Regions from separate parts of the Litoribacterium kuwaitense genome, predicted to be linked through region 1. Evidence: predicted binding sites of a transcription regulator. Region 1 holds the regulator's gene; each other region holds the start of a gene.
What was found. The regulator LexA, encoded in region 1, represses DNA repair genes until DNA is damaged. The targets are predictions, from matches to a motif close to CGAACATATGTTCG.

Region 1 (10,344 bases):
GATCATCGTAGTGTGTGAGTCCGTTCCAACAAGTGTATCTGGGTAAGCTTCGACGGTACCGTCTTCTGTTTCTTTAGCATGAACGACATCCGCCAAATACTCTAAGTTTACCTGGTGAACGATTCCAGTTGCTGGTGGAACTGCACGATAGTTATCAAACGCTTTCTGTGCCCAGCTTAAAAACTGGTAACGTTCTGCGTTTCGTTGGAATTCCATCTCCATATTGTACTTTAATGCTTCTGGCGTACCGAATCGGTCTACCTGTACAGAGTGGTCAATGACAAGGTCTACAGGAATGTCCGGATTGATTTGATTTGGATCGCCATCAAAGTCAGCCATCGCTTTCCGAAGTGACGCTAAGTCAACAACCGCGGGAACACCTGTGAAGTCCTGCAAAATGACACGAGATGGCTTAAACGGTACATCGATCGCCTGTACCTTATCAGAGCCCCAATGAGCTAGATTTTCAACGTGCTCTTTTGAAATGACCCGTCCATCCTCTTGACGGAGCACCGATTCAAGCAATACTCGAATCGAAAAAGGCAAGTTTTCAACCTTTCCAAGCCCTTGTTTTTCCAAGGTGTGTAAATCATAGTACGTGAATGTTTTCCCATTTACTTCAAATGTTTGTTTGGCTTTAAATGAGTCTTGAGCCATGGGACAACCTCCTTCTCCAGACATTGTAAAAATGAATTTTTGTAATAATGCTCTTCTATATCTACATCCTCTCTTATCTTACATGATTCTGCATTATAAGTAAATTTCAACACGTTTATCAAATGCCATAAGCGACATCGATCACTGTAAAGGAGGTGAATAATTAATGACACATCAGAAACCTGAAGGTACACAACCAAAACCTTTAAGCGGCTCAAAGAAAGTTAAAAAGCAAAATCACTCACGCGCCAATAAAGGTGAAGGATCGTAAAAATGACAAGACATTTGCGTTAGCTTTCTTTGACGCAGATCAGAGTGTCACGAAGCATTTTTCAGGCTTTATGACACTCTTTTTTTACGTGAAAGTGAACATCTCTCCTGCAATTTTCACCCTCAGCATGGCGTAAAAAACTTCTCTGCCTTGGCGGTAAGGCGAGCGCAGACTCAGAGCCCAGGCGAGGCAACAATGGAATGCGCTTTCACTCAAGCTCTCCTGCCTCATATCTTTGGTGCAGCGTGCACAAATAATGAAACAACGCATATAAGAGAGAAAAAAGGAGACAATGGCAATGGATCATTGGAGCGAACGCGTGTTTGTCTTTCAATACAAACATGTTCTTCTCGTCGAGATTGACCGTGTTCCAGGAGAAAAGTGTCTTTCCTGGAGCCTCCAGCTTCCCTTTTTCTTTTATGAAACGAATGTTGAACAAAACATGATTTTTCTTGATCTCCCTAACACAATGATTGTTCATGAACCAACAATAACCGATAAAGATGATCAGATTTGCTTTCAATGGAAGTTGGCGAAAAGCAGTTGATTCTTCTGCCGTTGTTTTGTAAACTTGGCATAAAGTCATAAAGGCAGGAGTCGGAAGAAGATGACCGGATGGTTTGCTTGGTTTATCGTCGGTTGGGGTGTGTTTTTGGTTGTTATGATGTTTATCGGTGGCTTCTTTATGTTCCGCAAATTTTTAAAACGGCTCCCTCGAGATGATGGAAAGTCCATATTAGACTGGCAAGATTATTACATCCAACAAACGAGACAGCTTTGGAGCGATCAGCAAAAAATGTTGCTTGAAGAGCTTGTTAAGCCCGTACCTGAATTATTTAGAGATGTTGCTCGTGAAAAAATTGCGGGTAAGATCGGTCAAATTGCGCTCGAGCGCAAAAACACAAAAATGACCGAAGATGTGATTATTGAAGGATATATACTTGCCACACCGAAACGAGATCATAAGTACTTAAGAAAAACATTAAAAAAGAATAATATAGATGTGACACCTTATGAAGAGCTTTTTCATCTAAAGAGCCAAGAGAAAAACGACCTAAGCAGTTAAACTAAACTGTGTAGGTCGTTTTTATGTAATCGATGTCGGTGTGTCTAGCTGCTTCTCTACTTTTTTGAATTGAATTAACATCGCCAAACGCCAAGGTAGCAACATTCCGAATGCTAAGATAAAAAACATTCCACTCAATGCTTCCCACTCGATGTAATGGCCTAAAACGGCCTTTAGCAAAATGCGAAACGCGAGCAAACCAAGCAATATAAACGGGAAAGCACGAGATCGTCTTAAGAAGACATGCTCACCGCGTACTTCAAAGCCAGACGTTTTGATTAATATAATCGAAAAAAGAAGACCGACTAAAAAGGCTTCCAATGCTTGATATATCGATAGATGAAACATCGGGTGTGTAAACATCAAAAATCCGCTACTCATAAACAAAGGCGGAAGGATAATTTTTTTGACACTGGCCGGCTTTTCAGCGGCCTTGATTCGAATCATCATGGCAACAATCGCCATCGCTGCTGCTACAGCTGTGGCAAAAACCGCTTCCAAAACCATCCCTTCTTTCTCTGAGTCTTGCCATAGTATAGCATAGACGATCACTCTTCACCACCTACAACAAGAACCGCCATTTACTCAATATAAAAAAGAGGTCAAAATGACCTCTTTTCTAATTTTTTTCATCGTCTTCAGCAATAGACAGAATAATGGTCATCGTCACACCAACCACCGTTAAATAAACACCGAGATCAAATAACAAAGCTGTCGCCCATTCATACTCTCCAAAAAACGGAAGGTCGATATATCCGTACGTATGGCTTAAAAATGGTTGGTCAAAAACAAACGATCCGACCCCTGTCAACACTGCGATCAATAGGCCAGCTGGAATAAACAGCTTAAAATCAACTGGAAGTACTTCACTCGCCCTCTCGTACCCATAGCTGACGAACAGGAGTACGAGCGCCGCAGAGGTCATCAAACCACCGACAAACCCTCCGCCAGTCGCATTATGTCCAGCTATAAACAAATAGAGGGAGAACGATAGAATGAGAAATGCTGTCACCTTTGTCGTCGTCTGTAAAATTAAATCGTTTAAACCATTCAAAGGGCGCTCCTCCTATCAAGAAATATAACCTATTTTATCTGCTGGTTATTCATTGCTTTCATCATTTGGTTAATCTTCTTCTGGGAAGGTTTTTGTCCCATTTGCATTAGAAGCACCCGCAACATTTGTTCATTAATGGGCGGGTTTTTTTTCAAATAATTCATCATGTATTTGCGGGCAATAAAAAATCCGAGAGCGACTCCTGCCAGAAGTGCGCCTAGACCCACAAGAACATAGATCCACCACATGTTGTATCCTCCTTCACGTCATCTGTTCTAAGTGTACTAAATCCATTGTGAAGGCGCAATACTATCTCTTGAATGGAGTTGATTTATTACGCGTATAGGCTTTAACCATCCATACTGCTGTTCACTATAATTACTAGCAAAAAAGTATCCATCATACGCCCGTAACGCTTCAAAAAAAGTCATTTCCCCAGAGAAACACCCTTCAGAACTCATAGACAATACATTCGCATCGATCGTTAATGTAGTTAATCCGGTCTCTTCGTTCGTCTGAAACATCATGCGACGAACGTGTGTCTTGTCCATAGATATATGATTGGAGAACGCACACAAATGCTCAACTAAGTCATCCATAGAAAAAGATTCAGTAATATAATGGACTTGCTTTTCTAGAAGCAAACGATGCGTAGCTACACTACGAGAGCACTCTTCTAACAGCTGATAGATTTTGAATTCTTTCCCGAAAAACTCGTGAGCCACATCTTCCTGGATTCGGTAAATTTCATAGAATGCCATCTCATTTAACTCCCTTCACTTATCTATGTACATCTCATTGAGACAAGTATAAGACAAGTAGAGAGAGAAGACTGTCCCTTTATGAGGCAAACAGACACATGTTTTGTCGAATCAAACGACCTTATTACATAAGATGGCAGCTACAATTGCTTATTCACGACAAACAGCATTGCCATTGCTCCTCGCTTTGACAATCATTTTTATGCTGAAGAAAATCGTCTGACCGTTGATGAATAGCAATAAAAACAGTGTCGGCAAAGTCATTTGTGCTTTGCCGACACTTCATGAAGCTAATCATTCGATGTTATATCATTCTTGTCTAAGCCATACAACAGATGCTTAACGAAGCAAGCCTTTCACTTTGGAGACAACATTGTCGACATTGAAGCCAAACTCATGCACGACCGTTTCTCCTGGTCCAGAGGCACCAAAGCCGTCAATTCCAATAACATCGCCATGGTCGCCTGTATACTTATCCCAACCAAACGGGTTAGCCATTTCGAGCGCTAGACGTGTCTTCACTTGTGGTGGGATGACTTCGTCTTTATAGCTTTGTGGCTGCTTTTCAAAGAGCTCCCAAGATGGCATGCTGATAACCGCAACATCAATACCCTCTTGTAATAAAACTTTCTGCGCTTCTACTGAAAGACTGACTTCCGAGCCAGTAGCAAGCAGAAGGGCATCCGGTGTTTCTTTCGTCGCAGGTGACACGACGTAGGCACCTTTGGATACTTTCTCGTAACGGTTTTCCACAGTCCCTTCGAGTACAGGAAGGTTTTGGCGGGTAAGAACGAGTGCTGTCGGGGTCTCTTTTGACTCTAAAGCAATTTGCCAAGCCGCTTGAACTTCATTTCCATCCGCTGGACGGAGTACAGTTAAATTCGGCATTGCTCGCAATGAAGGAAGCTGCTCAATCGGCTCGTGTGTCGGTCCATCTTCGCCAACCGCAATCGAATCATGTGTAAAGACGTAAGTGACTGGCAACTTAGACAGAGCTGCTAGGCGAATGGCCGGGCGAAGATAATCGGAAAAGACGAAGAATGTCCCTCCGTAGGACTTCAAGCCACCGTGCAATGCCATTCCGTTCATCGCAGAACCCATCGCGTGCTCACGTACACCAAACCAAATATTTTTTCCAGCATAGTTCGAGGCAGTGAAATCTTCTTCGCCACTGACTGATGTTTTATTTGAGCCAGCTAAATCCGCAGAACCCCCAAAAAACTGAGGAACCGTTTTAGCAATGGCATTAATCGCTTCTCCAGAAGTTGCTCTTGTTGCAGCAGCCTTGTCATCTGTCGAATAAACTGGTAACGCTTTTTCCCATCCTTCAGGAAGCGTACCATTCATAGCATCAGTAAATTGTGCTGCAAGTTCAGGGAAAGCTTTTTCGTATTCAGCAAACATGGCTTCCCATTGTGCAACTTTCTCTTCACCTTTTTGAACGATATTTTTATTAAAGTGTTCATAGACTTCTTCAGGTACGTGGAAATCTTCTTCAAACGTCCAATCGTACGCTTTTTTCGTCAACGTAGTTTCTTCTTCTCCTAAAGGAGAACCGTGAGATGCAGACTTACCTGACTTATTCGGTGATCCATAACCAATGACGGTTTTCACTTCAATAAGTGTCGGTTTATCAGTTTCTTTTTGTGCTTGCTCGATTGCCTGTCCAATCGCATGAAGGTCATTTCCATCTTCAACGCGGATAACCTGCCAGCCGTAGGACTTGTATCTGTCTTCTACATTTTCAGAAAAGGCTCTGTCTAAATCTCCATCTAAAGAGATATCGTTTGAGTCATACAATGCAATTAAGCGACCAAGCTTTAAGTGACCTGCTAAAGATGCCGCTTCTGCACTGACACCCTCCATAATATCTCCATCACTGCAGATGGTATATGTATAATGATCAACGACCGGGAAACCATCACGATTAAATACTGCAGCTAAATGGCGTTCTGCCATAGCCATCCCAACAGCGTTAGAGATTCCTTGTCCTAATGGACCAGTTGTTGCCTCTACCCCAGGCGTATGGCCTACTTCAGGATGTCCAGGTGTTTTGCTGTTAAATTGACGAAAGTTTTTAATGTCTTCCATAGTGACATCATAACCTGCTAAGTGAAGAAGGCTATAGAGAAGCATTGATCCGTGCCCTGCAGATAAAATAAAGCGATCCCGATTTGACCAATCAGGGTGTTTAGGCGAAATATTCATATAGTTTGCCCATAGGCTATAAGCCATTGGTGCAGCACCCATTGGCAGCCCTGGATGTCCTGAATTTGCTTTTTCAATTGCATCAATGGAAAGGGTACGAATTGAATTGACAGCAAGTGTTTCCAAAGGTGTAGTCATGCAAACAGTCCTTTCTCTTTGAACTTTTCTTTTCCATCATATACCTTAACACACTAAAGTGGCAAGGTTTTTCCCGAAGGAGAATCTGTAAAATGATCTAATGCATCCAATCTCATTGATGATCTTTTTCCTTCAAAAATAGCGTCAGAAAAGGTAGCGATCATCGATTGAACGAAATGCTTCATCCCCGCGGTTAGAAGCTAACAGCTTCACGATTTACATCCTCGAATAAAAACTCTCGACGTACACTGTCATAGAACCAGTATTTTCACACACTTGAATTCTATAGCTGAGCTGCAAAGGACTACATTATATTGTCTTGAGCAAGGGGATTCACTATTCTTAAAGAAGAAAGCCCACAGATATCATGGACTTCTTTTGATTATTATTCTTCATTCAACTCCGAATGACGCTGATTTTTTGATTTCTTTAGTTTCTCCGGCGTCACATCGTTGCCTTCCTCGTCAACAACCTTCACTTGATGAAGGTGATTTGTCATTGATTGACGAAACACTTGCAAATACTCTTTACGGAGTGTTTGCTGTTCATCTGTTTCCTGTTTCGTAAGGCCTTCGTATTTCTTCTTTTGTGCTAGTTCATTGATGCGATTTAATTTTTGTTGAGAGAGCATTTTATCACCTCTGTCCAGATGATACACGCCTGCTTCACTTTTAGCAAATTCATTGCTTTTTTCTGATTAACTCTTCTTCATATTGACGATATCTACGGTTCACAGTTGCTTTAGAAATATCATAACCCATGCCCCGCATCGTCGCCGCAATATCACGAAAAGTCAGCCCGTTTTTTTTGAGTCGGATAATTTCTTCTAATGGAACGTCCTTCTTTTTCCTTCCAGGAGAGTGGTTTGCATTTGGCTCACTAAAATTGGTTTGAGGCGTAAAGCCGCGAGCAACAGCACGTTTCATCCCTCTTGAAATTTTGGAATTATGTAACTTTCTTTGGTATTCCTCGACGACTGATAGAATACCTAACACCATATCATCCGCATCTGAAAGTTCAAGCTCGCCATCGTTTTCAAGCGTATAAATTGGCTTTTTCATCTTTCTAAGCGAATGAACAATTGCCATTTTAGCATGACCTCTTCCTAGCCTCGTATCATCAGTAATCAGCAGACCATCAACTTCACCCGTCTGCAACATATCGAGACAATCGAATAGACCTTCTCGATTGACTTCATATCCACTCGCCTGTTCTTTAAAGACATGGATAATAGTCCATCCTTTACTCTCTGCTGCACGTCTTAATTCTTCTTCTTGTCGGTCAAGGCTTGTTTCTTGGCTTTTCTTTTCTGTACTTACTCGGCAATATAAGACTAAATTCATTCATTTGCACCACCATCGTAGACGAAATGAGCATACGTTTGCTCTTCAAGCTTATCTGCCTGAACAGGAATAATAATCTCTTGACTTGACTGCATCGGTTCTTGATTTAACGCATTTTTCTCATTGACCCAAACGAGAAATTCTTCTTTTGAAAGCTGATGAGCATGCGCATATCGTTCTGCAAGCTCTGATATTTGTTCCCCTTTTTCTACTTGAACAGTTGCGTAGGATGGGGTCATCATATATTTTAGACCAATACATAGAACAATGACGGCTGCTAGACTAAAGTAATAAGATATACCAATGGTTTTCATATCGTATCTCCTCCATCGAATGTTTGTTCGTTATTATTCTTACATACGAACAAATGTTTTGTCAATAAAATTCGAACTTATGTTTGTGTTTCTAGTTTTTGTTTGCTATAATTTGACTAGAATCACTTCTGAGATAAATCTATGAAAGCAGTTTATATTCTATGCCTAAAAAAGAAACGTGATCATACACTGTTTGAAAGAGAGGATTTTATGAAAAAACTTTCAAAAAGACAGCAAGCAATCCTTGATTTTATTAAGGAAAATGTACAAACCAAAGGGTATCCGCCTTCTGTAAGAGAAATTGGCGAGGCAGTTGGCTTAGCTTCAAGTTCGACGGTTCATGGACATTTAGCACGCTTAGAGGAAAAAGGAATGATTCGCCGCGATCCAACGAAACCGCGCGCAATTGAAGTTTTGAACTTGGAGACTGATGACGCACCACAAGCACCAGCAATCTCAATTCCAGTCATCGGAAAAGTCACCGCTGGACAGCCAATTACTGCAATTGAAAACATTGAGGAGTATTTACCGCTACCTGAAAGGCTTCTCCCAACAGATGAATCGGTGTTTATTTTAGTAATTGAAGGAGAAAGTATGATTGAAGCCGGTATTTATGACGGAGATTATGTCGTCGTGAAGCAACAACATACTGCGCAAAACGGTGATATTGTTGTTGCGATGACAGAAGAGGACGAAGCTACTGTTAAACGTTTTTATAAAGAAAAGGACTATATTCGACTCCAGCCTGAGAATGCTACTATGGAGCCTATCCTTTTACACGATGTCAGCATTCTCGGAAAAGTCATTGGGTTATACCGTACATTTCATTAAAATTGATCGGGAAACTCACAAGCAGTTTCCCGATTATTTTAAACGTCATTCAAACAGAGCCTTAACTTCACTTCCACAAATCTAAGAGCTTACCGATTTCCTTTCTAATTAACAAGCGATGATTCATTTAAAGCGATCCAATATTGTCTCCTATGAAATTCTCTTTAAACGCCTCATGAAATACCACTCTATTTTGTCCAAGCAAATTCACTTTTCTTCCATTCCCCCATTCGGTCTGTCCGCAATCTAACCACAATTCGTTTTCATCATAGAGGTATTTCCCTTTGTTATAGCGCATATATTGAGCTAAATAAGCGCTTTTAGATTGGGAGGTTATATTTATGCAACACGAATCTAAAAAACCAGTCACACAAGCTGAAAGAGATCACGCTTGGCAAGTGAAAAATCGTGAACGAGCTAATTATTTACATCGCAGGCTTACTGCACGACACTTTTTAATGAACGATGCAACATTAAGCGATTTAAATGAGCTTAAGGGCCTTCTGAAAAAACGCGAGCTCAAATTTAAAAAATAGACAGCTGAAATAAGGCTCTGCATGTATTTGCAGAGCCTTCAGCGATGATTATAAGACAAACGTTCGTTATTTACCTAAACCTTTCCCTTCTTCAAACAGCCCTTCAGGCACTTTAGCTTCCCATGCTTCTGGCGCATCTAAACGTAATGCTTTAGCGACAACCGCCGCAGTGTCTTTCACATCAACATGATCTGTAATTACGGTCCCTGGCTCGATGCTTTTTCCTTTTGCAGCCCAAAAGATTGTTGTATCTTTCGGATCTAAAGTGCCATGTGTGTATCCATGCCCACCGTGATCCGTTGACATGACAATTAAGCTATCTTCCATCAGCCCAGCATCTTCAATCGCATCTAAAATCTTTCCTACATTCTCGTCTGTTTTTTCATATTGCTTATAGTACTTTTCACTTTCGTACTGGTTTGCATGACCGACATAATCTAGATCACTCAACTGGATGAACATGAGCGGTGTTTCTTCGCCTTTTGTCTTAATATATTCCACAATGCGTTCGGTAATGACATCATCACCCGCTGTATCAAAATACGTCTCAGCAGACCGCTCGATTAGTCCGTGATAGATCGGGTTCCAATCCATCATCGCTGCTGTGTTCGCAGCAGGACGTTCTTGTTTTAAGAGCTTTAAAAATGACGGGTGAGATACATTTTCCGCAAACGGATCACCTAATGTGCCATTGTGTTCTTGATGTATGTCATATCCTACTCCATGTAGCATCGCGCCCCAGGCTGGTGCACTGGATGAGTTATCTTCTGTTTTTGCTTCATAAGTATAAGCGCCGTCAGCGAAAAATTGTTTGAGTCGAGGTGCGTTCGCATTCTTTACAAAGTTTCCAGCACCATCTAATCCAATGACAAATACATGTTTATATTGAAACCCATTATGTTCTTTCAATGCTTTTTGAATGACCTGTACGTCTTTTCCATTAACCCTTCCATCTAAATTCAAATCGGCAATTTTGGAGTTATCCCATTTCTTACCGCCTTCTTTCGCACCGGCAAGTTTACTAACTAATTTCATATCTTCTTTTGTTAGTAATCCGTCACCATTCACATCTTTGGAATTTTCGACAGACACACTAGATACAGCTACATGGTTACCGTCTGTTGTAGACACAGTGATGTCTGCATTCCCTACGCCCTTTGCTTCA
Region 2 (10,344 bases), on a different contig from region 1:
TTGTCAAGCTCTTCCAGTCCTTCCATCGTTGTAAATGCCCCTGGCTTCACTTTGCTTCGATGCAGCTTTTGCGCTATGTTTTTATAGAGAACTTCATTGACGAGCGTACTTTTACCCGAACCACTGACCCCTGTGACGCAAATAAACAGACCGAGCGGGAATGACGCCTTTACATTTTTTAAGTTGTTCTCCGACGCGCCTTTGACCGTAATGGCACGCTCAGTAAGCGCTCGACGCCTTGCTGGCACAGGAATAAACTTTTTGCCTGATAAATATTGTCCCGTCAAGGAGTTTGACGCTTTCATGACATCTTCAGGACTACCACTCGTGATGATTTCTCCGCCATGCACCCCCGCCCCTGGGCCAATATCGATTAAGTGATCTGCAGCGAGCATCGTATCTTCATCGTGTTCTACGACAATCAGTGTATTCCCTAAATCCCTCATCGATTTTAAGGTTGCTATTAAACGATCATTGTCCCGTTGATGCAAGCCTATCGACGGCTCGTCAAGAATGTATAGGACCCCTGATAGCCTCGACCCGATTTGCGTCGCCAAACGAATCCGCTGCGCCTCACCACCAGATAATGTCCCCGCGGATCGACTGAGCGATAAGTAGTCTAGTCCAACATTGACGAGAAAACTGAGACGCTCTTTGATTTCACGAAGAATAAGCTGACCAATCCGCAATTCTTTTTCCGTTAAATCGAGCTGCTCAACCCATGCATAACCATCATTTACTGATAACTTGGTAATTTCTCCGATATGTTTTTCATTTATTTTTACCGCTAATGCTTCTTTTTTAAGACGATGCCCCTTACAAGTTGGACACGCCTTTTGGGACATATATTTTTCCATTTGCTCGCGTACATAATCAGAGCTCGTTTCACGGTATCGCCGTTCTACATTTTTTAGCACGCCTTCAAATTGGATGTATTGCTCACGCACACGTCCAAAGTCATTTTCATAACGAAAATAGATTTTTTCTTTGCCGCTTCCATTTAATAATATGTCCATTTCTTTTTCGGAAAGCTCTTTTACCGGTGCATCCATTGGAATTCCATAATGATCACAAACACTCTTTAAAAGCTCAGGATAGTATTGTGAACTCGTCGGCTCCCATACACTGATCGCGTGCTCTTTCAAACTTAACGAACGATCTGGAATGATGAGATCTACGTCGACCTCGAGCTTTTGTCCAAGACCGTCACAAGACGGACAAGCACCAAAAGGAGAATTAAATGAAAAAAGACGTGGCTCAAGCTCTCCTACAGAAAAACCACAGATCGGGCAGGCGTGATTTTCACTAAAGAGGAGCTCCTCGCCATCGATGACATCGATCATGACCTGCCCTTCGCCTAAACGAAGTGCCGTTTCTAATGAATCTGCCAGTCTTGAAGCGACCCCTTCTTTAATAACAACGCGGTCAACGACAACTTCGATATCATGCTTCTTATTTTTTTCGAGCTGAATATCATCATTAATGTCACGTAGCTCTTTATCTACACGAACACGGACGTAGCCTTGCTTTTTTATGTCTTCAAGTGTTTTGACATGCGTACCCTTTCGACCAGAAACGACGGGCGCAAGGATTTGCATCTTCGTCCGTTCTTCGTAGCTCAGCATTCGATCGACCATCTGCTCAATCGTTTGTGACGTTATTTCTGCCCCATGCTTTGGACAAACAGGCTTCCCAATACGGGCAAATAATAAGCGCAGGTAATCATAGATTTCAGTGACTGTTCCGACTGTGGAACGCGGATTTCTGCTCGTCGTTTTTTGGTCAATTGAAATTGCTGGAGATAACCCCTCAATAGAGTCGACGTCGGGCTTATCCATTTGTCCTAAGAACTGCCGAGCGTACGCGGATAATGATTCGACGTACCGGCGTTGTCCCTCTGCATATATCGTATCAAAAGCAAGAGAAGATTTTCCCGATCCGGATAAACCGGTCATTACAACGAGCTGATCTCTCGGAATTGTGACATTTAGATTTTTCAAATTGTGGGCGCGTGCACCTTGAATTACGATCTTATCAGTTGCCATTCTTTTCATCCTTCCGCTTTCAATTCGAGGACGGCATCCCTTAACTGAGCTGCTTTTTCAAAATCAAGGGCCTTCGCTGCTTCTTTCATTTCTGTTTCAAGTTGCGTAATTAGCTTGTCTTTTTCTTTCTTTGACAATTGATTTGCTTCCTTGTCAGCAAAGTATGTTGTCTCTTCCTCCGCTACCGACGTCGCTTGAATGAGACCGCGAATGTCTTTTTTAATGGTTTGTGGTGTAATCCCATGAACCTTATTGTATTCTTCTTGAATTTCACGCCTGCGTTTTGTTTCTTCTATTGCGACCGACATCGCTTCTGTGATCGTATCAGCATACATAATAACGTGACCATTTGCATTCCGCGCAGCTCTCCCCATCGTCTGAATCAATGAGCGCTCCGAGCGAAGAAAGCCTTGTTTATCTGCATCGAGAATCGCGACGAGGGATACTTCTGGGATATCAAGCCCCTCCCTAAGTAAGTTAATCCCAACGAGCACATCATATTTGCCAGCACGAAGATCACGGATGATCTCAATTCTTTCTAACGTTTTGATCTCCGAATGAAGATAGGAAACTTGTACACCGACTTCTTTTAAATAATCGGTTAGATCTTCTGACATTTTTTTCGTCAGCGTCGTAATGAGTACCCGCTCATTCTGTTCCACTCTCTGCCTAATTTCTGATAGCAAATCGTCAATTTGACCTTCAATTTGGCGCACAGATACCGTCGGATCTAACAAACCGGTCGGACGGATGATTTGTTCAATAACCCCTGGTGAATGCTCATATTCATACGATCCAGGCGTGGCAGATACATATACGAGCTGGTTTGCTTTTTGCTCAAACTCGGAAAATTGGAGAGGCCTGTTATCCAACGCAGAAGGCAGTCGAAAGCCGTGGTCGACGAGCACTTGCTTCCTTGCCCGGTCTCCATTAAACATGCCGCGGACTTGGGGTAACGTCACATGTGACTCATCGATCATGATGAGAAAATCCTCTGGAAAATAATCGAGTAATGTATACGGGGTGGACCCTGCCTCACGCAACGTTAAATGACGTGAGTAGTTCTCAATGCCAGAACAAAAGCCCATTTCGCGCATCATTTCAAGGTCATAATTGGTGCGCTGCTCAAGGCGCTGGGCTTCAAGAAGCTTGCCTTCCTCATTCAACTTGTGCAGCTGCTCTTTAAGCTCTGCCTCAATTCGTTCGATTGCTAATTTCATCTTTTCTTCCCGAGTGACGAAGTGAGAAGCGGGGAAAATAGCGACGTGCTCGCGCTCACCAATGATTTCGCCAGTCAGAGCATCGACCTCGCGGATCCGATCAATTTCATCGCCAAAGAATTCTACACGGAGACAATGCTCATCTCTTGAGGCAGGAAATACCTCAACGACGTCACCCCGGACACGAAACGTCCCCCTTTGAAAATCAATATCGTTACGGTGATATTGAATGTCAACAAACCGGCGAAGGAGTTGATCCCGTTCAATGGTTTGGCCGACACGAAGAGAGCAAACCATCTCTTTATATTCTTCTGGTGAACCGAGTCCATAAATACACGACACACTCGCAACGATAATAACGTCCCGGCGTTCAAACAAAGCACTCGTTGCCGAATGTCGTAATTTATCAATTTCATCATTTATACTTGCATCTTTTTCAATGAATGTATCCGTTTGAGGCACATATGCTTCCGGTTGGTAATAATCATAATAGCTGACAAAATATTCAACCGCATTATTAGGGAAATACTCTTTGAACTCGCTGTAAAGCTGGCCCGCCAAAGTCTTATTATGCGCGATAACGAGCGTTGGCTTATTCACTTGCTGGATGACATTCGACATCGTAAACGTTTTCCCTGTTCCCGTCGCTCCTAGCAAAGTCTGGTGACGCTCCCCTTGCAAAATTCCGTTTGAGAGCTGTTCAATGGCCTTCGGCTGATCTCCCTCTGGACTATACTTTGATACAACTTGAAGCTGTTCCATTGTATTTCCCTCCCTTACATATCATTCGTAAGTAATTGTATCACATTTCCGGTTAAAGTCACGCAAAAATCGAACGGACATTCGTATATTCATTGCCACACAAACGGTCTTTCCATAGAGGAAAAGACTTCCTCTTTCCAACAATATAATGCCCTTATTTGCGTAAGCTAAAACAGAGCCCTCTCCTTGCCTAAGAAAGACATTGGTCAAGTCCCCCCATGTCATTAGTTCAATTTCACTCCTATTTGATTCATTAAAAAAAGCTGCCAGCACACGATGCCCGCAGCGTAGAGTGTAGACAAAGTCTTTCTTCGTTTTGTTTACACTCTTTTTTTTCGAGGAAAATGAACACCTCACAAACAGCCCAGCTTAACCGCTTGTCACGACTTACGAAGAAAAGCGAACACACACGGATAGAACTTTCATTCATAAGACCCAGCGGACGAGGAGCAAAGCAGTAGCCTACCCTTTACTTCCTGTTAATGCGATTCCTTCAATAATTTGACGCTGAGCAACGACGTAAATGACCAAAACGGGAATGACAGAGATTGTCGTTCCTGCCATAAGAAGTGCCCAATCCGCAGCGTACAGCCCTTTAAAATAATCGAGCAGTAATGGGACGGTGAACAATTCAGGAGAAGACAAAAAGACTAAAGGCTGGATAAAGTTATTGTAAATCTGTATAAACGCAAAGATTCCGAAGGCCGCTAAAGCCGGTCGTACGAGAGGCAGTATAACGTGCCAATAAATCCGTAAAGGGTTTGCACCATCTATAACTGCTGCCTCTTCAACATCGTCTGGAATACCTTTAATGAACTGACGAAGTAGAAAGACACCAAATGCATTAAAAATGGCATTCGGAACAATCACAGACGCATGTGTATTCAGCCAGCCGAGCCATTCCATAATTAAATATAAGGGAATCAGCGTGACCTGCATCGGAACCATCATCGTCGAGAGAAAGAGAATAAAGAGAAACTCCCGACCTGGAAAGCGGATTTTTGCAAACGCATACGCTGCCATTGAAGCCGTAAGTAATTGACTGCCAACGACAATCAGCGCAATATAAAACGAGTTAAAGTAAGCTTTTCCAAATGGCATGGCTTGTAAAGAATTGATGAAATTCTCCCAAATAAATGTTTCTGGAATTAAAGTTGGTGGGACGGCAACAATTTCTTCAAACGTTTTAAACGAGCTAAGCACCATCCAAAGAAACGGCCCAACCATAAATAGTGAAGCGACGATCAAGACAAGATGAAGCAGTAGCTTAGGATAGCTTTTCGCTATTGTTCGTGGATTCGCTCTTGTCTGCTCATGCACTGTTCCTACTTTAGCCTTCATAGTGCACCCACTTTCTCGAGCCGAAGAACTGAATTAGCGTAAAGATGAGAATAAAGGCAAACAAGATGACTGCAGCTGACGCGCTTGCACCAAAATCAAATTTTCGAAAAGCTGAATCGTACACGTGATAGACGAGAGTGTAGCTTGCTTTTCCCGGACCGCCATTCGTCATAACAAATGCCTGGTCAAACACTTGGAAGGACGTAATTACACTCATAATAGCAACGAAGAACGTCGTTGGTGAGAGAAGAGGCAATGTAATTGACCAAAACTTTCGAAATGGAGTAGCCCCGTCCATTTCTGCCGCTTCATAATATGTCTGAGAAATCCCTTTTAGACCTGCTAGAAAAATCACCATATTATAGCCAAGCTGCCACCAAATGCTTAAAATGGCGATGGAAGGAATAACCCACGTCGTACTCGAAATCCAGCGCGGTCCTTCAATACCGAAGTTGGCAAGAAACTGATTAATAATACCGAGATCTGCATTATATATCCACATCCATATGACGGAAATTGAAACAGAGCTCGTAACAACTGGCGCAAAAAAGAAAAACCTGTACAACTCTTTTCCTTTAATATTGTTTAATGCTAAAGCGACGAGTAATGCCAAGATGATGCTAATGGGGATATAAAGGACGGAGTAATAAAACGTATTAATGAGCGCAGTATTAAACGCCGGGTTTTGAAATTGTAGAATAAAGTTTTCAATCCCGATAAACACCGGCGAACCGAATCCATTCCACTGCGTCAGACTCAATCCAAAGGCAAAAAGTAAAGGCAATAAAGAGAAAACAAGTAAACCGATAAGCTGAGGCGCAATAAGGATATAGCCCCACTTTTTTCGTGATTTGTTATTCATAAGGCTCCTCCTCGTATGAGAGTAGTAAGAACTCTTCCAAGACGAATTTCTAATTCCTTATGCTTTAGTGCTTGTTTATGCAACTGTAGGCTTATAATGCTTCTTCTTGTGCATTTTTCATAAATCTCGCCATTTCAGCAGCGTCCCTTAACGTAGCCTCAACACTTCTCTCTTGGATAAACATTAGCTCATAAATATCAGTGAGCTCGACTGTTAAACTCGGGATACGCGCTTCGTCCTCCAACACTTTTCCTTTGTTCAGACCTTCAATCAGGTATTCGGAATGTTCCGGGGGTGATCCTTCGACAATATCTTCCAACGAATTGACAGCAGGAATCGCATTTCCATTATCCGCAAGACGCACTTCCTGTCCTCGTACAGAAGTATAAAAACTCACAAATTTTTTCGTCGCTTCTGGGTGCTTCGTATTTTTGTTCACCCCGACATATGCAATTGAAATCAGAGGCTTCGCTTTCACATCTCCATTCGTCGGCCAAGGAATATAATCAAACTCTAAATTGTCCGCATCGAGAAACATTGGTGTCAGCCAACGCCCGGCACCAAGCATCGCCACTTGCTTTGAAAGGAATAACGCTTCTTGCCCTTGTCCTTGTGGAAGTGACCCGGCAAAAATTGAGTATTCCTCATCAATTAAGTGCCTCATAAACATAAAAGCTTCTTTTGTTTTAGCGTCTTGATCAATCACAACATCGCCTTCATCGTTAAACATTCGCCCACCATTTGACCAGACCCAGTTATAAATACCTGAGGAACCGCCATCTTGTACAAAAGCATATTTACCTGCTCTTTTAAACTCGGCAGCAATATCTTCAAATGTATCCCACGTCCAATCCCCATTGTCATAAAACTCCTGGGGGGTAGGGATGCCAAGCTCTTTAAACAAACCTTTGTTGTAATAAATGAGATTTGGATTTGAATCAGGCGGGATCGCGTAAATCGTATCTCCCTTCTTCGCAGGCCCCCAGACAGAGTCTGGAAAATCTGACTCTTTCACGTAGCTTTCATTACTATCCATAAAGTCACTTAAAGGTAGTAGCGTATCATTGTTCACTAAGAAACCAACTTGACTGTCGCTAATATAAAATGCATCTGGAGCCTGACCGCCTTGTAACCTCGTAATTAACGATTGATCGTATGTGCTTGAAGGTGAAGGTACAAGTGTGACCTCTATTTCTTCTTCAAGATCATTAAATTCATCAATTGCCCTTTGATAAACTTCGAGCTCTGCCGGATTTCCCCATGCAGTAATTGTAATATGCTTCACTTTATCATCAGTATAATTTGAATAATCTGATGATTCGCACCCTGAAATGATGAGACATAACGTAATCACACAACCGAGCCGTATGAGCCAATGACTTGTCGTCACAAAAAGTGCTCCTCTCCGATTGAAATATAAGCGCTTCATTTAAAAATCATAGCACAGGTCCTAAGTTTTTGACAACGCTTACAATATATATGGCTGAAGCAACAAACATATTCTTTTAAACTTAAACATGAAACGCACCACGTCACTCTTCTGCTATTAATATCACCTATACAACTAGCCTGCATGTTGATGAATGCTAGTTGTTGTACTGAAAAGCATTAGGCTTTTCACCGTTATTCACATCGTTTGCTCTTTTTGCTTCCACAATTTCTGATGACAAATTCCGAATAATCTTTAGGTGATCAGGCGGTCTTGACGAATGCCAAAGAACATGATCGCGGCCAGTTGGAAGTGCTCGTCGATGACAAGGAATGCATGTATGTGTGCGACCGAAGATACTTGGATTACGAACGGGTCGACTGCATGACGGATGAGGGCTATTTCTTTATATCTCGCCTGCGGAAAAATGCGGTCGTTCGGTCACTCGAACACTTCAAATTGCCGGACGACTCTGACGTGTTGTCCGATGAAATGGTCGTCATTGGCACCACGCAAAATCGATCGGAAAACACAGACGGAATATTCGGAACATATTTATGCGACGCTAGTGAAAAAAACACGACAAACGAATCCCACGATCTCGTTTGCCGCACTCACCTGTATTACTGTTAGAAATGATTTTGCTTTTGTTCAGATTGACTCATGTCATTTTGAATAAAACCTTTACGTTCCATCTTCCCCCACTCTTTCCGTCTTAATATGGCAGAGAGAATCCCTTCAAAACGCCAAATTAAACTGATTGGACGAAACCAAAAAACTTCGGTAAACGCTATTAAGAACAGGCGGAGAGTATCGGAAACTGAAGGATACGATTTTTGGCTCCACGCTTCAAATACAACAGACATCATAGAAAATACAGAAGCATAAAGTAGAAATAAAAGTGCGAGCAAGGCGGCAAACAAATAATAAACGTCTCCCATTAACAAGGAGATAAGCAAAAACAAATAGCCTCCTAACTCAATAATGGGCCCTAAAAATTCGATTATCCAAAAGTAAGGAAAGGAAATCATCCCCAAATATCCATAACGTGGATTTAATGTCATTCCTCTATGTCTCCATAAACTTTCAGTTAATCCTTGATGCCAACGTCTTCTTTGTTGCCTTAAATCTTTCAATGTTTCTGGTGCTTCCGTCCAACAAATCGGATCTGGAATAAAGACAATTCTTTTCTTCTTCTTCTCTTTCCGTGAAACTCTATGCAATCGTACGACTAACTCCATATCTTCTCCCACAGTTTTTGTCGAATAACCGCCTGCAAAAATAACCCACTTCTTAGAGAATACACTAAAAGCACCGGATATAATTAACATTAAGTTGAAACGACTTAGTGCAATTCTTCCCATTAAGAAAGCTCTCATATATTCCAATACTTGCATTGCAATAAGCGTGTTTGGCGATAAATGACGATTTACAACTTGTCCCAATTCAACACTAAAACCATTGGCAATTCGAACACTCCCACCAGCGGCAATGACCTCATCGTTCGATGAGACGATGGGCTCCATTACACGCAACAAAGACGTACGGTCTAAGAGGGAATCACCATCAATGGAACAAAAATAAGGGTACTTTGAAACATTAATGCCAGCATTTAAAGCATCTGCTTTTCCTCCATTGACTTTCTCAATGAATAATAAGTTGGGGTGTATTTCTGACTGATACACACCTAAAATTGGTTCGCATTTTATTTGAACACGGATGGATTTAGGAACTTCTCTCATTTGAAATAATTCTATCATTGTTTCCTTTGTTCCATCTGTCGACCCATCATCAATGACAATGATTTCGTATTGTGGATACGTTAAAGCTAAAAGAGAGTGTACACTGTTTACAACACCAATTTCTTCATTATATGCGGGGACAAGTACAGATACAGGTTTTGAGTATATGTAAGCTAAGTTTTTATTATCAACGACATATTTATCTAAGTGAACTTCTTTTTTTATACGAAAAATCGCAATGATTAACATTAAACCATACACAAGAATAACGACGATCATATAGAAAAGTATGATGTAAGCAAAAAATTTAAAAAGCGCTGAACTAATCATATACAATGTCATACGAGCGCCTCTCTTCCAAGTACGTCTTTGACCATATGTTTCGCATACTCATCTTCACTCGTCGACATAAATTGTTTCAACCGTTGAATACCGTCACGAGTTTCTTTTAATGATGATGCCGCTTGAGACCTTACTTCCCAAGAAGAATCTTCCAATAGTTCTGTTAACAACTCTAAAGTATGCTCCTCTGAAAGGTGTACAAGTAATTTGGCCGCCATTAATCGTTCAACCCAATTTCCCGAGTGAACAAAAGGTTTATAGCGTTCAACAGAAGAAGGATAACCTATATTGGCAATGGCTTTTAATGACCTTACTCGAATCTCAACATCTTCATCATCTAATAAGCCTTCCAAAAACGAAATATGTTGAAGATAATGTTGAACACCAAGTAAATCGATAAACACATACTGAAAATTTTGTGGTAGATCATTAAATCGTTTTAATAAAGTAGTGATTTGCGCAGTCTGCAACTCTATAAGTAAGTAACGATATTCATGTTCACCTAAGCGAAAGTTTGGATGAAGTAAATAGTGAACAAACCTTTTCTGATCAAACAATGAAATGACCTTATACATTAGTAAATATTGCTCTGGCGTGTATT
Region 3 (10,344 bases), on a different contig from region 1:
CGCTCAATATCCGCAAACCAGCCGCCAGGGTTTCCTAAACGGCGAAGCACCGATGTCTTCGCATAATAAATGTCACCTAAGTCACCTGCATCAATAAACGTTTTAGCCAAGTCCGTATTGCCTCCAAAACGGCGAACGAAACCGACTTGAAGCTTCCGTCCTGTCCGTTTGACTGCCTCCTGAACCGCATACGCTTCTTCCATCGTTTTACAAAGTGGCTTTTCGACAAGGACATCTTTCCCTGCTTCTAACGCTGCAATCGCAATTTCCGCATGGCTGTTATTCCACGTACATATCGAAACCGCTTCCACATTAGGGCTTGCTAAAAGCTCATGATAATCGGTATACACATCAGCGATATCGTACGTTTTTGCTTGCTCGCGCGCACGCTCTTCATTCATATCACAAATCGCCTGTAAATGTGCGTGTTCACTTGCCTGATATGCACCTAAATGAGCATGACTAATGCTTCCTGCACCAATGACGCCAATCTTCAGTTGTCTCATTCGTTTCTCCCCTATCTGATGATTTCATGTTAGGGTGATTATATCGAAATCTTCATTAAAAAGGTATAGATTTTCACTATTTTATAAAATATAAACAGATTTTTTCACTCGCGGGATCGAGCGGACAGGAAAAACGTTTGCCATCCATCCTTCCTGGCCGTCTTTTTTCATGGCTTCATTACTTAATAATGAGAACAGGCCATTGTACACGTTTAGCTACTTTATGACTAACGCTCCCAAGCACCATGCTTTGTAATTTGTTCAGCCCCCGACTTCCGATGACAACACAATCATACGGTCTGCGGTTGGCAAACTCAACAATTGTTGGACCTGGCTCTCCGTGCAAGAAAAAGACTTCAACAGACAGCGACGTATTTGCAAATACATCCTCTACCCGCTTCATGCGCTGACGCCTTTCCTGCTCGATTTCTTCTTGACTTTGGTGATGTAAGACATCGTGTTTGGACGAGCTGCTATCTATGACGTATACGACCTCGACCGTCCCGTTTCCACCAGTCATTTCGACAACTTTTTCAGCCGCACGGACTGAGTGATCAGAACCATCCGCGGCAAGTAAAATATCTTGTAACACTCCCGTTCCCTCCTTTAATTGGGCATCTCCTTAACTTGTTCTTTATACCTTAGGTCAAATCCTTTGTCAAAGCGAACATAGTCAAAGTAGATCTTCCAACGATAGGGTGTCGAATTTTCACAGAAAATAAGCTATAGTTAAAGCATTGCATGACGATGTGAAAGGAGAGTTATCATGGCAAAACTCATTTTATTTGATGTGGACGGCGTACTCTTGAGCGAGGAGCGCTATTTCGATGCTTCAGCGCTGACCGTCTGGGAGCTACTGACAAGCGACAAGTATTTAGGTCTTGATGGAGAGGCATTTTCACCTGCGCCATCGGAGGAGGACATTCGAGCAATTCGTAAAACCGTCTTTCACGACGACGAAGTGCTTTCTTTTATTAAAGGCAGAGGAATTAACGCCAACTGGGACATGGTTTATCTAACATTCTCCCATCAAATGCTTCGCGTATTGGCGGAAATTGTTAAAGAGGACCGCACTTTTGTAGAAGACTTCTTAAAAGAAGACATTACATATGAAAAACTCGGAATGCTTCGAGAAAAGGCAGAAGGCTTATCCTTCACGCCAGATTATGCGACGTTTGTTCCAGATTTTTCAGCAAGCACTGCTGAAAAGCAAGCGATTTTACTTTATTTAAACGACATCGCCTGGAACGCTCTACAAATTGAAACGAACGTATTTTCACGCTCCAGTGTGCTTTGGGACGTCTGTCAGGAAGCGTTTCAGGAATGGTACCTTGGTGATGCACTCGTAGAAAAATCGATCGGAAAAGCGCCTCGGCAAACTGGAAAGAAAGGGTTTCTTGAAGACGAAATTCCCATTGTCGAGCCAAAAAAAATGGCAGGTGTCTTACAAGAACTTAAAAATAAAGGCTTTACCTTAGGGATCGGAACGGGACGTCCGACGATCGAAACGCTCGTCCCATTAGAAGCACTCGGTCTCTTATCTTATTTTGATAAAGACCGTATTGTTTCGGCAAGTGACGTCCTCGATGCTGAACGACTTTATCCGACCAAAGCACCGCTCGCCAAACCGCAGCCATATTGCTACGTCCAAGGCTGGCTGACGAAAGATGTACCTGTGGAAGAAGCAATCAATCACCCGCTCCCGCTGTCTAAAAAAGGCGAGGTCTATGTCGTCGGAGATTCACTTGCTGACTATATGGCGGCAAAAACAATGGACGTCACCTTTGTCGCCACATTAACAGGTCTGTCTGGACAAAAAGCACGCGCCTCTTTTGAAGAGCGCAACGCCGATTACATTTTAAATGACGCAAGTGAAATCTTAAGCATTTTTGCAGACTAAAATGTACTAAGGAAAGAACAGGTTTGCAGACAATACGAAAGGCATGAATCTCGGATCGGACCGGATTCATGCCTTTTTGTGAACTAAATACGAGTGAAGCGAAAGAAAAGAAAAGCACCTCAATGGATTAAACGAGTAGCCATTGAGATCAATTCATTTTACGTTCAAAGCTTACGAGCGACACCGTCTGCGTGTGCTGCATCTGCGACAGCTTTACTCACAAGATTAACGACGTCCTGATTAAACACACTCGGAATAATGTAATCTTCGTTTAACTCATCGTCGCTAATGGATGAAGCGATCGCTTGGGCAGCAGCCAGCTTCATATTCTCCGTAATTTTCGTGGCCCGACTGTCAAGCGCACCGCGGAAAATGCCTGGAAAACAAAGGACATTATTAATCTGGTTCGGAAAATCTGACCGGCCCGTCGCAAGCACACGCACATGTGGTTCTGCGAGCTCTGGAGAGATTTCCGGAAGCGGATTTGCCATAGCAAAAACGATCGGGTCGTCATTCATATTTTTTAAGTCGTCTACCGTCAACAAGTTTGGTGCTGATACACCGATAAAGACATCAGCACCTTTGAGCACATCAGATAACGTTCCTGTTTCTTCATTTGGGTTGGTATGTTCAGCATACCACTCCCACATTTTATGCGCATAAGGCTTTCCTTTCACGAGCGCCCCTTCACGATCGACGCCAATGACATTTTTCACACCTGCATTCAAGAGCATCTTTGTGCTAGCAATGCCCGCCGCACCAATGCCACAAACGACGACCTTTACGTCTTCAATGGGCTTGTTCGCGATCTTCAACGCATTTAACAGCCCTGCCAAAATGACAACAGCCGTTCCATGCTGGTCATCATGAAAAACAGGGATATCGAGCTCCTCCGTCAGTCGCTCCTCAATCTCAAAACAGCGCGGGGAAGCAATGTCCTCTAAATTTATGCCACCATATGTAGGTGCCATGGCTTTAATAATCCGAATAAGCTCTTCAGTGTCTTGCGTATCTAAACAAACGGGTAGAGCATCAATTTTGGCAAGCTGTTTAAAAAGCATCGCTTTCCCTTCCATCACAGGCATTGCCGCTTTTGCACCGATATTCCCAAGCCCTAGCACTGCCGATCCATCCGAAACGACAGCAACGGTATTCCGTTTAATGGTTAATGTATGGGCAAGGTCAGGGTTTTCGTAAATGGCTTGCGAAATACGAGCCACTTCTGGCGTATAGACCCGTGATAAATCGTCACGGTTTTTAATCGGGCTCTTTGGACGCATTTCAATCTTTCCGCCTAGATGAACGAGAAAGGTGCGATCAGATACGTGAACGACCTTCACATTCCGAATGCTACTCACTTTCTTGACAACCTCATCGGCATGCGACTGACTTGCCACTCTCACTGTCACGTCACGGGTTGTCCGATCTTTCGCTTCTTTTATGACGTCAATTGCTACTAGGTCTCCTCCAGCCTCAGAAACAACGCTAGCTACGTTCCCGAAGCTTCCATTTGATCGATCCATCTCCAAACGAATAATAATGCTCATTGTCGCTGCCAATAGATATCGCCTCCAACAATAGATGTCCTTGTTACATTAACATGAAAATAGTTCAAACTTACATGCGCCCATATTTGGATGATACTACGTTTTTCCTTTGCTGAACAGATAGCGCTTCCAAAATCATTTCATTGACAAAACTGATATAATTCTTCTTGACCTTGTCAATCCTTGTCAGACGTACGATCAATTGATTCGATGTTGGAGGTTTTTACATGACGCTTTTTTCTTTATGGGCACTTCCTTTTACACAAGAAGGGTTTTGGTTCATATTTGCGCTTATTCAATTTCTCATGCTACTCATCACATATCGACTTTTTGGAAAAACAGGTCTACTCGTATGGATCGGGTTCACGACCATCATTGCCAATATCCAAGTCGTCAAAACCGTTGAGCTCTTCGGTATCGTCGCGACGTTAGGCAATATCACCTATGGGACCATTTTTCTAGCGACCGATTTGCTCAACGAGAAATACGGAAAAGAGGAAGCACGTCGCGGTGTCATGGTCGGCTTTTTTGCGTTAGTGCTAATGACCATCATTATGCAGCTGGCGCTTCTCTTTCCACCTAGCGCAGACGGTGCGGAGGTACAGGATGCATTTGCCACAATCTTCGGATTGCAATGGCGCATCGCCCTCGGTAGCTTAGCTGCCTTCCTAGTCAGTCAATGGATTGATGTCGGACTTTATCACTTCTTGAAAATCATGACGGGAGGGAAGCGCCTCTGGCTGCGAAATAACGTCAGTACGATGATTAGCCAATTACTTGATACACTCGTCTTCTGTTCCATTGCCTTCTTAGGAACGATGCCGGCCTCTGTATGGTGGCAAATATTTGTCTCAACGTACGTGCTTAAATTCATTGTCGCCTTCATAGATACGCCATTTTTATACTGGGCAAGACGGCTAAAGGTGAAGAGCTCCTGACAAAATCTGTTGCTTCTGTTACGCTAGAGATTGCAGTTCGAAACCATCCTGCATTATCAAAACTAGGGGGAATTTATATGAAGGAAACATCATGGCTACCATCATCTGGACCGATGCCTCGTCCTGAGAGTGTCGAACAGGCAAAAACGGTGCTGAAAAATGAAGCCTTTGACGCAGCAAATGTACAAACGATTACTTTCCGCGCACTGGAATTTACAGCGATCTGCCCGCGCAGCGGACAACCAGACTTTGGCCAAGTGACGATTCAATACACCCCGAACAAAAAGTGTATCGAATCAAAGGCATTAAAATTTTACCTTTGGTCCTTCCGTGAAGAAGGCTGCTTCTGCGAATCGCTCGCCGCCCGCATCGCCGATGATATCGTTGAAGCCATCGCGCCCCAATCTGTGACAGTCACTGTCCACCAATCAGCACGAGGCGGCATCGAGCTCGAAGCGACTGCCGTAAGATAAAGCAAGATAGAAAGCACCTGTAGAGGATGCGTAAACGAAGTGACCCTAAAGTTAGACATGGGTATTCCGTTAGGCAGCTAACTGGGCATGAACTCGGTATTGTACTGGGCTCATGCCTTTTAATTTTGCTTAATCGGCGCGCCATTGGCTTTTCAAGGAATGGAATTAATCCCCTTAATAAGGCGTTTTTTGTTTGAAGAAACTGATTATTCTTGAAAACACCAGAATTAGCACGAGGATTGAAATCGGTATTATTGCGACCCCTAACAAGAAGCCTAAAAAAGTAAACGGCACTCCCGCATCTATAGAAAATATATGAGTATCCTTTCCAGTTGTCAGTCGATGATTTAAGTCCTCTTGGTTTAATTTCGTCCCGTGATCTAAGAATAATTTGCTCGTGACGCCTAATAGAACCGGAAATAAAAACAGCCATAAGGAAAAAAGATAATGTTTATTTTTTAACAGTTTTGTATATATTTTAGGTTAACTTAAAATCCCCTTTTAAGTTGGAGAGTGGTATAGAAACTATCTAAACTAGTCACAAAAGCAAGCCGCGCTCATCATGGGGCGAAATTAGATATTGATTCGAAACAACCAACACAAATACTCGGTATCACCAATGTGCGCCGTGCTACAACTGCCAAGAAGCACATATTACTATGAAGCTCGTATTCGTGATGAGCAGTCCTCTTTGATTGTCGATATCTTTCAAAAGAGCTGGCATATCTATGGACAACGGAAAGTCAAAAAAGAACTTGAGAAACAAGGTTGGTTCGTCTCACGACGACGAATAAGTCGCATCATGAAAGAACAATGTCTAGTGTCAAAGTACACAGTGGCTCAGTTTAAGCCGAAACGTGCGGCGTGCAACACATCAGAGATAGGAAATGCGTTGAACAGAGCCTTTCATCAAGAACAAGAATTACGTGTTGTCGTGAGTGATCTGACGTATGTCCGGGTGAAAAATCATTGGCACTACCTCTGTATTTTGATTAATCTTTACAACTGTGAAATCATAGGCTACAGTTCCGGATCGAAGAAAGATGCCGACTTAGTTCAGCGTGCCTTCGCAAGGGTAAGTACAGCTTACATCGTCTCGAAATTTTTCATACTTTCTATACTCTTATTGCACTATCGTTAGTACTATAAATAAATTATTTTTGGTAAAAGTGTTAAAATATTCTCATTGAATACAGAACGAACATTCGCACATAATAAGAACAAGTGTTCTCTTAAGTTGAATGCTGCGAATAGGTGAGACGATCAACATCATATGTATGGCAGGCGACGGCAGCTTTACTAAGCGAAATGTTAAGTTACTGGCGGTCACTGATCAATACATTAGAGGGATGTGTCAAACAAAGCGAAAAATAAGAACCTTTCGCAAGGAGAACATTCTTGGCGTTCGAAAGGTGGCACCTGCTTCATGAAAAGAGACCCTCGTGATTATAAAGATTTTAATCATATCTTGTGGGAACACTCGTTCATATTGCCTGAGCATAAACGGGCATTGCAACGCCATTACGAAGACTCGTCTAGGCAGGAGCCGCCAGCTATTGCAGAAGAGCTTGCAGAAGAGCACTATCAACTATTAAAGAAAGCTGTAGAGGAAGGGGCGAGGGTGTCCATTCGGTATTGGAAACGGAAGGACGGCCAGTACCACAAAGTATCTGGCGTGCCGCGCAACTTAGACAACATATTTCTGACAGTTGAAATTAGGGATCATTACATTGTTGTGGAATATATATATTTATCAGTGGAGGATATGGAAAGGTAAACGTCATTAATATTAATTAAGCATAAGCCGAGGATATATAAAAAGCCCCAATTCAGGGGCTTTTTTGGTGAGCCAGGCATGTCTAAAAAATTCAATGTCTCGAGCGGCTAAGGGTCCTATACTTACCCGTTACCGAAATACCAGTGCCCGCGGTAATCTAAAATTTGAAGGAACCAGCTGGCGTTTTTAGTACGATAAACACGATAAATTCTTTGAAGACACGCCCAACCTAACTGAAACAAAGATATTGTAGTCAATGGATTATTCTAATTTTTTAAGAACTGAATCTTTTCAAGAAGCTCATCCAACTTCATTCCAGTTATACTGTCTTCAATAAATTCTTCAGCATTGCTGTGCGCCATAAAATCCTCAGTTACTTTAATGCTTTGACTAATTTCTTTTTCATCAATTAAATTGCTTTGTAAGAGAACGGAGTTATTATCGTCAATAGTTACAGAAAAAGGCTCAATTGCTCCATAATAGTTCTTTAATTCCTTGTTTTGTTTAAGAAACAACAAGTATGTCTCATTTGTTTCTGGATTTACAAATTTTGGATCTGGAAATGTAACTTTTCCCTCAGCTTTTTCAGAAATATCTACATTGATGGTTTCAGAGACTCGATGATTTATCACAATACTATCTTCGGTCAAATCACCTTTAATAATTTTGTTTATTTTAAAATCAAATAACCTCCCTTCGACAAAACCTTCTGAACTTTCTTTGTGTATATCTTCAAGTTCACGTAACATATTCCATTTTTCATAGCCTTCCTGATATTTCCCAATCACAATTACATCCGACTCACTAACCATATCTTTTAGCTCGTCGGTCACAGGAAAGTCATAACTTAAATTGACATCTGTTGCAGTTATTTTAGGCTGAGGCAAAATTGTAGCTGCAGAATCCCATCCAATGGTATCCTCATAAATTTCATTCATTGTTTCGACATCATATGAGGTGGGGAACCACAGTTTAGATCTATCTCTTGCTGAGTTCATTATTGAATTTTTACTATTATGAGCGAGTCCCATAGCATGCCCTACTTCGTGTGTCGCTGTGCTTGTCGTAACATTCGAACCAGTTATGTTAGGGTTTCCGACGTTCAATCCTCCAATAAATTTTGTTACATTACCAGTTTTAGTGTTATAATATGTCGTCATTCTTCCATATAGAGTTGACGATGTTTCATTAATGGTCCCTAACCTATTAACCGAAGATTGATGAGTGTAAAGATTCATCCCTTCATCATTCCATTGATCTACAGCATTATTCCATCCTTTTTTTATAAGTGAGTCCATGCCACTTTCCAACTGATAAGTCATGTTTTTTGTGTAAAAATGCCAATCTTCTTTTTCGTTCGCGTGAGCAATTGTGCTTGAAATTAAAAACAGGGCAGCAACTAATACAGGGGTAAGAATTTTATGATTTTCATGAAAATCAAAGCTCCTTTTTGTTTGAAATTACTACAAATATAATATATAATTTCTAACTATTCAATAAATTATGTTTTTTAGGAGTGATTTTATGAGAAAAATATTGTTTATTCTACTGATGATATTCATTTCAGGATGTGAAGAGGGGAAAAACATTAATACGGCAACGAGTTCTGGTGATAATTTGGCAAAAGAAATCATTCAGGATGATCAATCTGCGGATATTTTTGTTCTCGATGATCGGGTGTATGCTCGAAGTGAGGAAGTAAAAAACCAGGATGAACGTGGTGAACGATTAGGAGTAATAGAGAGTAATTATTCCAAAGGAACAAAATTTGAAAATGGTATGTCTACTAAACTTCCAATAGGAACTGAAATCTATCGTATTAAAAATGCAGAGTCACTGGATCAAGTTATTGTTAACGAAGGCGACAGACTTATAATATACAAAGCCCAAATTGAAGGATAGAAGAGATTATCCCCTCTCTCCAGATTTAACTACAACAAAGCAACGGTTAGTGTTGGTCCATGGCCTTTCCTCCATATCATCGCAATCAACGAAGATCCTGATACAAACCGTATATGTATAAACCCCAAAAGGGAATCGTGAGGTGCGACGAAGTGATTCATAACTAAGCTGCTGTCATCAGACATTTCAATCCACGCACCTACGTGAGGTGCGACCCACTATACGACGCAAGAGGACTAAAATGGCACATTTCAATCCACGCACCTACGTGAGGTGCGACGTAAACATGTTACGCAAACGCTTTACATAATTTATTTCAATCCACGCACCTACGTGAGGTGCGACAGCGATTTTCCACTATAAAATGGGTTTTCAAGAAGCGTTTTTATCGAAAATCAATTTATTTAGGCATTATTATCCATTTAAAATGGAATAAAACACCAAATAAATTTATTGTGTTTAACAAATTTGGTGCGAACCTCCCGAGGATTTCATGTGCGCTTATGGTTCGCACCTTTCGTGTATGCGAATAGTATAACACGTTCTTTATTTTCATGACATCGGTTCATTTGTCTTCTCTTTCGGGATGACTGTGGTCCCACTGCTCGAGTCTTTCCACCAGCGCGCAGGCACACACAATGGCAGCAGGCACACCGCGCCAAGTACGATCCAATAGCCGGTTGCATTTCCTCCGGTTGAAAGCTGCTCATAGAGAGAGCCTCCAGCCGTATTTCCTAAAGCACCACCGACTGCCATAGCCAAGTTGGAAAAGCCGAGGTACATGGCTAGCGTTCCGGCTGTTGCTCGAGACGCCGCGTACGTATAAAACGCTGGCTGCATGACCATCACCCCACCGGCCATACCGACCAACGAAATGACGAGTGACCATAACCCTTCGTGTACCATCAACGGAATGGTTGACAAAATGATGATCCCATAGCCGAGGAACAACGACTGGCGAATCGAGTAGTGTTTTGTTCTTCTCGTTACCCATAGCTGAAATACGACGACGAGAACGGTAACCACAGAAAAAATCCACCCCCCGCTCCCTGTCATCGTTTGAGCGACAAGCGGATACGTGAGAAAGAGCTGTTGGTAAATAAAATGAAATGGAATCATACAGAACACGGCGATGAGAAAGGGGCGCTGCTGTAACAATTCTTTAACGCTCGTTTGAAATGAGAGCGTGGTTTGCTGGATGACAGGCTGCGCCGGAAGCTTCCAAACGAGAATGCTGAACAGCGCAAAAAATGCCCCGACCACTACACTAAGCACGGGAAAATAATGAATCGGAAAGAGCG

Region 2: a site for LexA is predicted at 4,098-4,111, ahead of uvrB (excinuclease ABC subunit UvrB). Genes of this name have one in related genera too.
Region 3: a site for LexA is predicted at 6,559-6,572, ahead of G4V62_RS06780 (YolD-like family protein). Genes of this name have one in related genera too.

The regions. Positions count from the first base shown of each region.
Region 1 covers NZ_JAALFC010000003.1:83,069-93,412, forward strand. Annotated here, with positions in the region: gene acnA (aconitate hydratase AcnA) at 1-657, opposite strand, end outside; gene G4V62_RS03370 (small acid-soluble spore protein P) at 824-928, shown strand; gene G4V62_RS03375 (hypothetical protein) at 1,227-1,475, shown strand; gene G4V62_RS03380 (DUF2621 domain-containing protein) at 1,536-1,994, shown strand; gene G4V62_RS03385 (CcdC family protein) at 2,016-2,546, opposite strand; gene G4V62_RS03390 (Na(+)/H(+) antiporter subunit B) at 2,614-3,048, opposite strand; gene G4V62_RS03395 (YneF family protein) at 3,078-3,296, opposite strand; gene sirA (sporulation inhibitor of replication protein SirA) at 3,333-3,809, opposite strand; gene tkt (transketolase) at 4,149-6,155, opposite strand; gene G4V62_RS03410 (DUF896 domain-containing protein) at 6,541-6,786, opposite strand; gene G4V62_RS03415 (YneB family resolvase-like protein) at 6,836-7,498, opposite strand; gene yneA (cell division suppressor protein YneA) at 7,495-7,812, opposite strand; gene lexA (transcriptional repressor LexA) at 8,023-8,643, shown strand; gene G4V62_RS03430 (hypothetical protein) at 8,985-9,179, shown strand; gene G4V62_RS03435 (LamG-like jellyroll fold domain-containing protein) at 9,246-10,344, opposite strand, start outside.
Region 2 covers NZ_JAALFC010000017.1:48,877-59,220, forward strand. Annotated here, with positions in the region: gene uvrA (excinuclease ABC subunit UvrA) at 1-2,045, opposite strand, end outside; gene uvrB (excinuclease ABC subunit UvrB) at 2,051-4,027, opposite strand; gene G4V62_RS10420 (carbohydrate ABC transporter permease) at 4,490-5,368, opposite strand; gene G4V62_RS10425 (carbohydrate ABC transporter permease) at 5,358-6,230, opposite strand; gene G4V62_RS10430 (ABC transporter substrate-binding protein) at 6,322-7,620, opposite strand; partial or broken gene G4V62_RS10435 (transposase) at 7,912-8,190, shown strand; gene G4V62_RS10440 (glycosyltransferase family 2 protein) at 8,289-9,743, opposite strand; gene G4V62_RS10445 (HEAT repeat domain-containing protein) at 9,740-10,344, opposite strand, start outside.
Region 3 covers NZ_JAALFC010000008.1:3,506-13,849, reverse strand. Annotated here, with positions in the region: gene G4V62_RS06815 (Gfo/Idh/MocA family protein) at 1-506, opposite strand, end outside; gene G4V62_RS06810 (universal stress protein) at 685-1,098, opposite strand; gene G4V62_RS06805 (HAD family hydrolase) at 1,273-2,406, shown strand; gene G4V62_RS06800 (NAD-dependent malic enzyme) at 2,571-3,953, opposite strand; gene G4V62_RS06795 (queuosine precursor transporter) at 4,181-4,891, shown strand; gene queF (preQ(1) synthase) at 4,969-5,364, shown strand; partial or broken gene G4V62_RS06785 (IS3 family transposase) at 5,902-6,477, shown strand; gene G4V62_RS06780 (YolD-like family protein) at 6,791-7,141, shown strand; gene G4V62_RS06775 (matrixin family metalloprotease) at 7,408-8,511, opposite strand; gene G4V62_RS06770 (hypothetical protein) at 8,666-9,043, shown strand; gene G4V62_RS06765 (MFS transporter) at 9,596-10,344, opposite strand, start outside.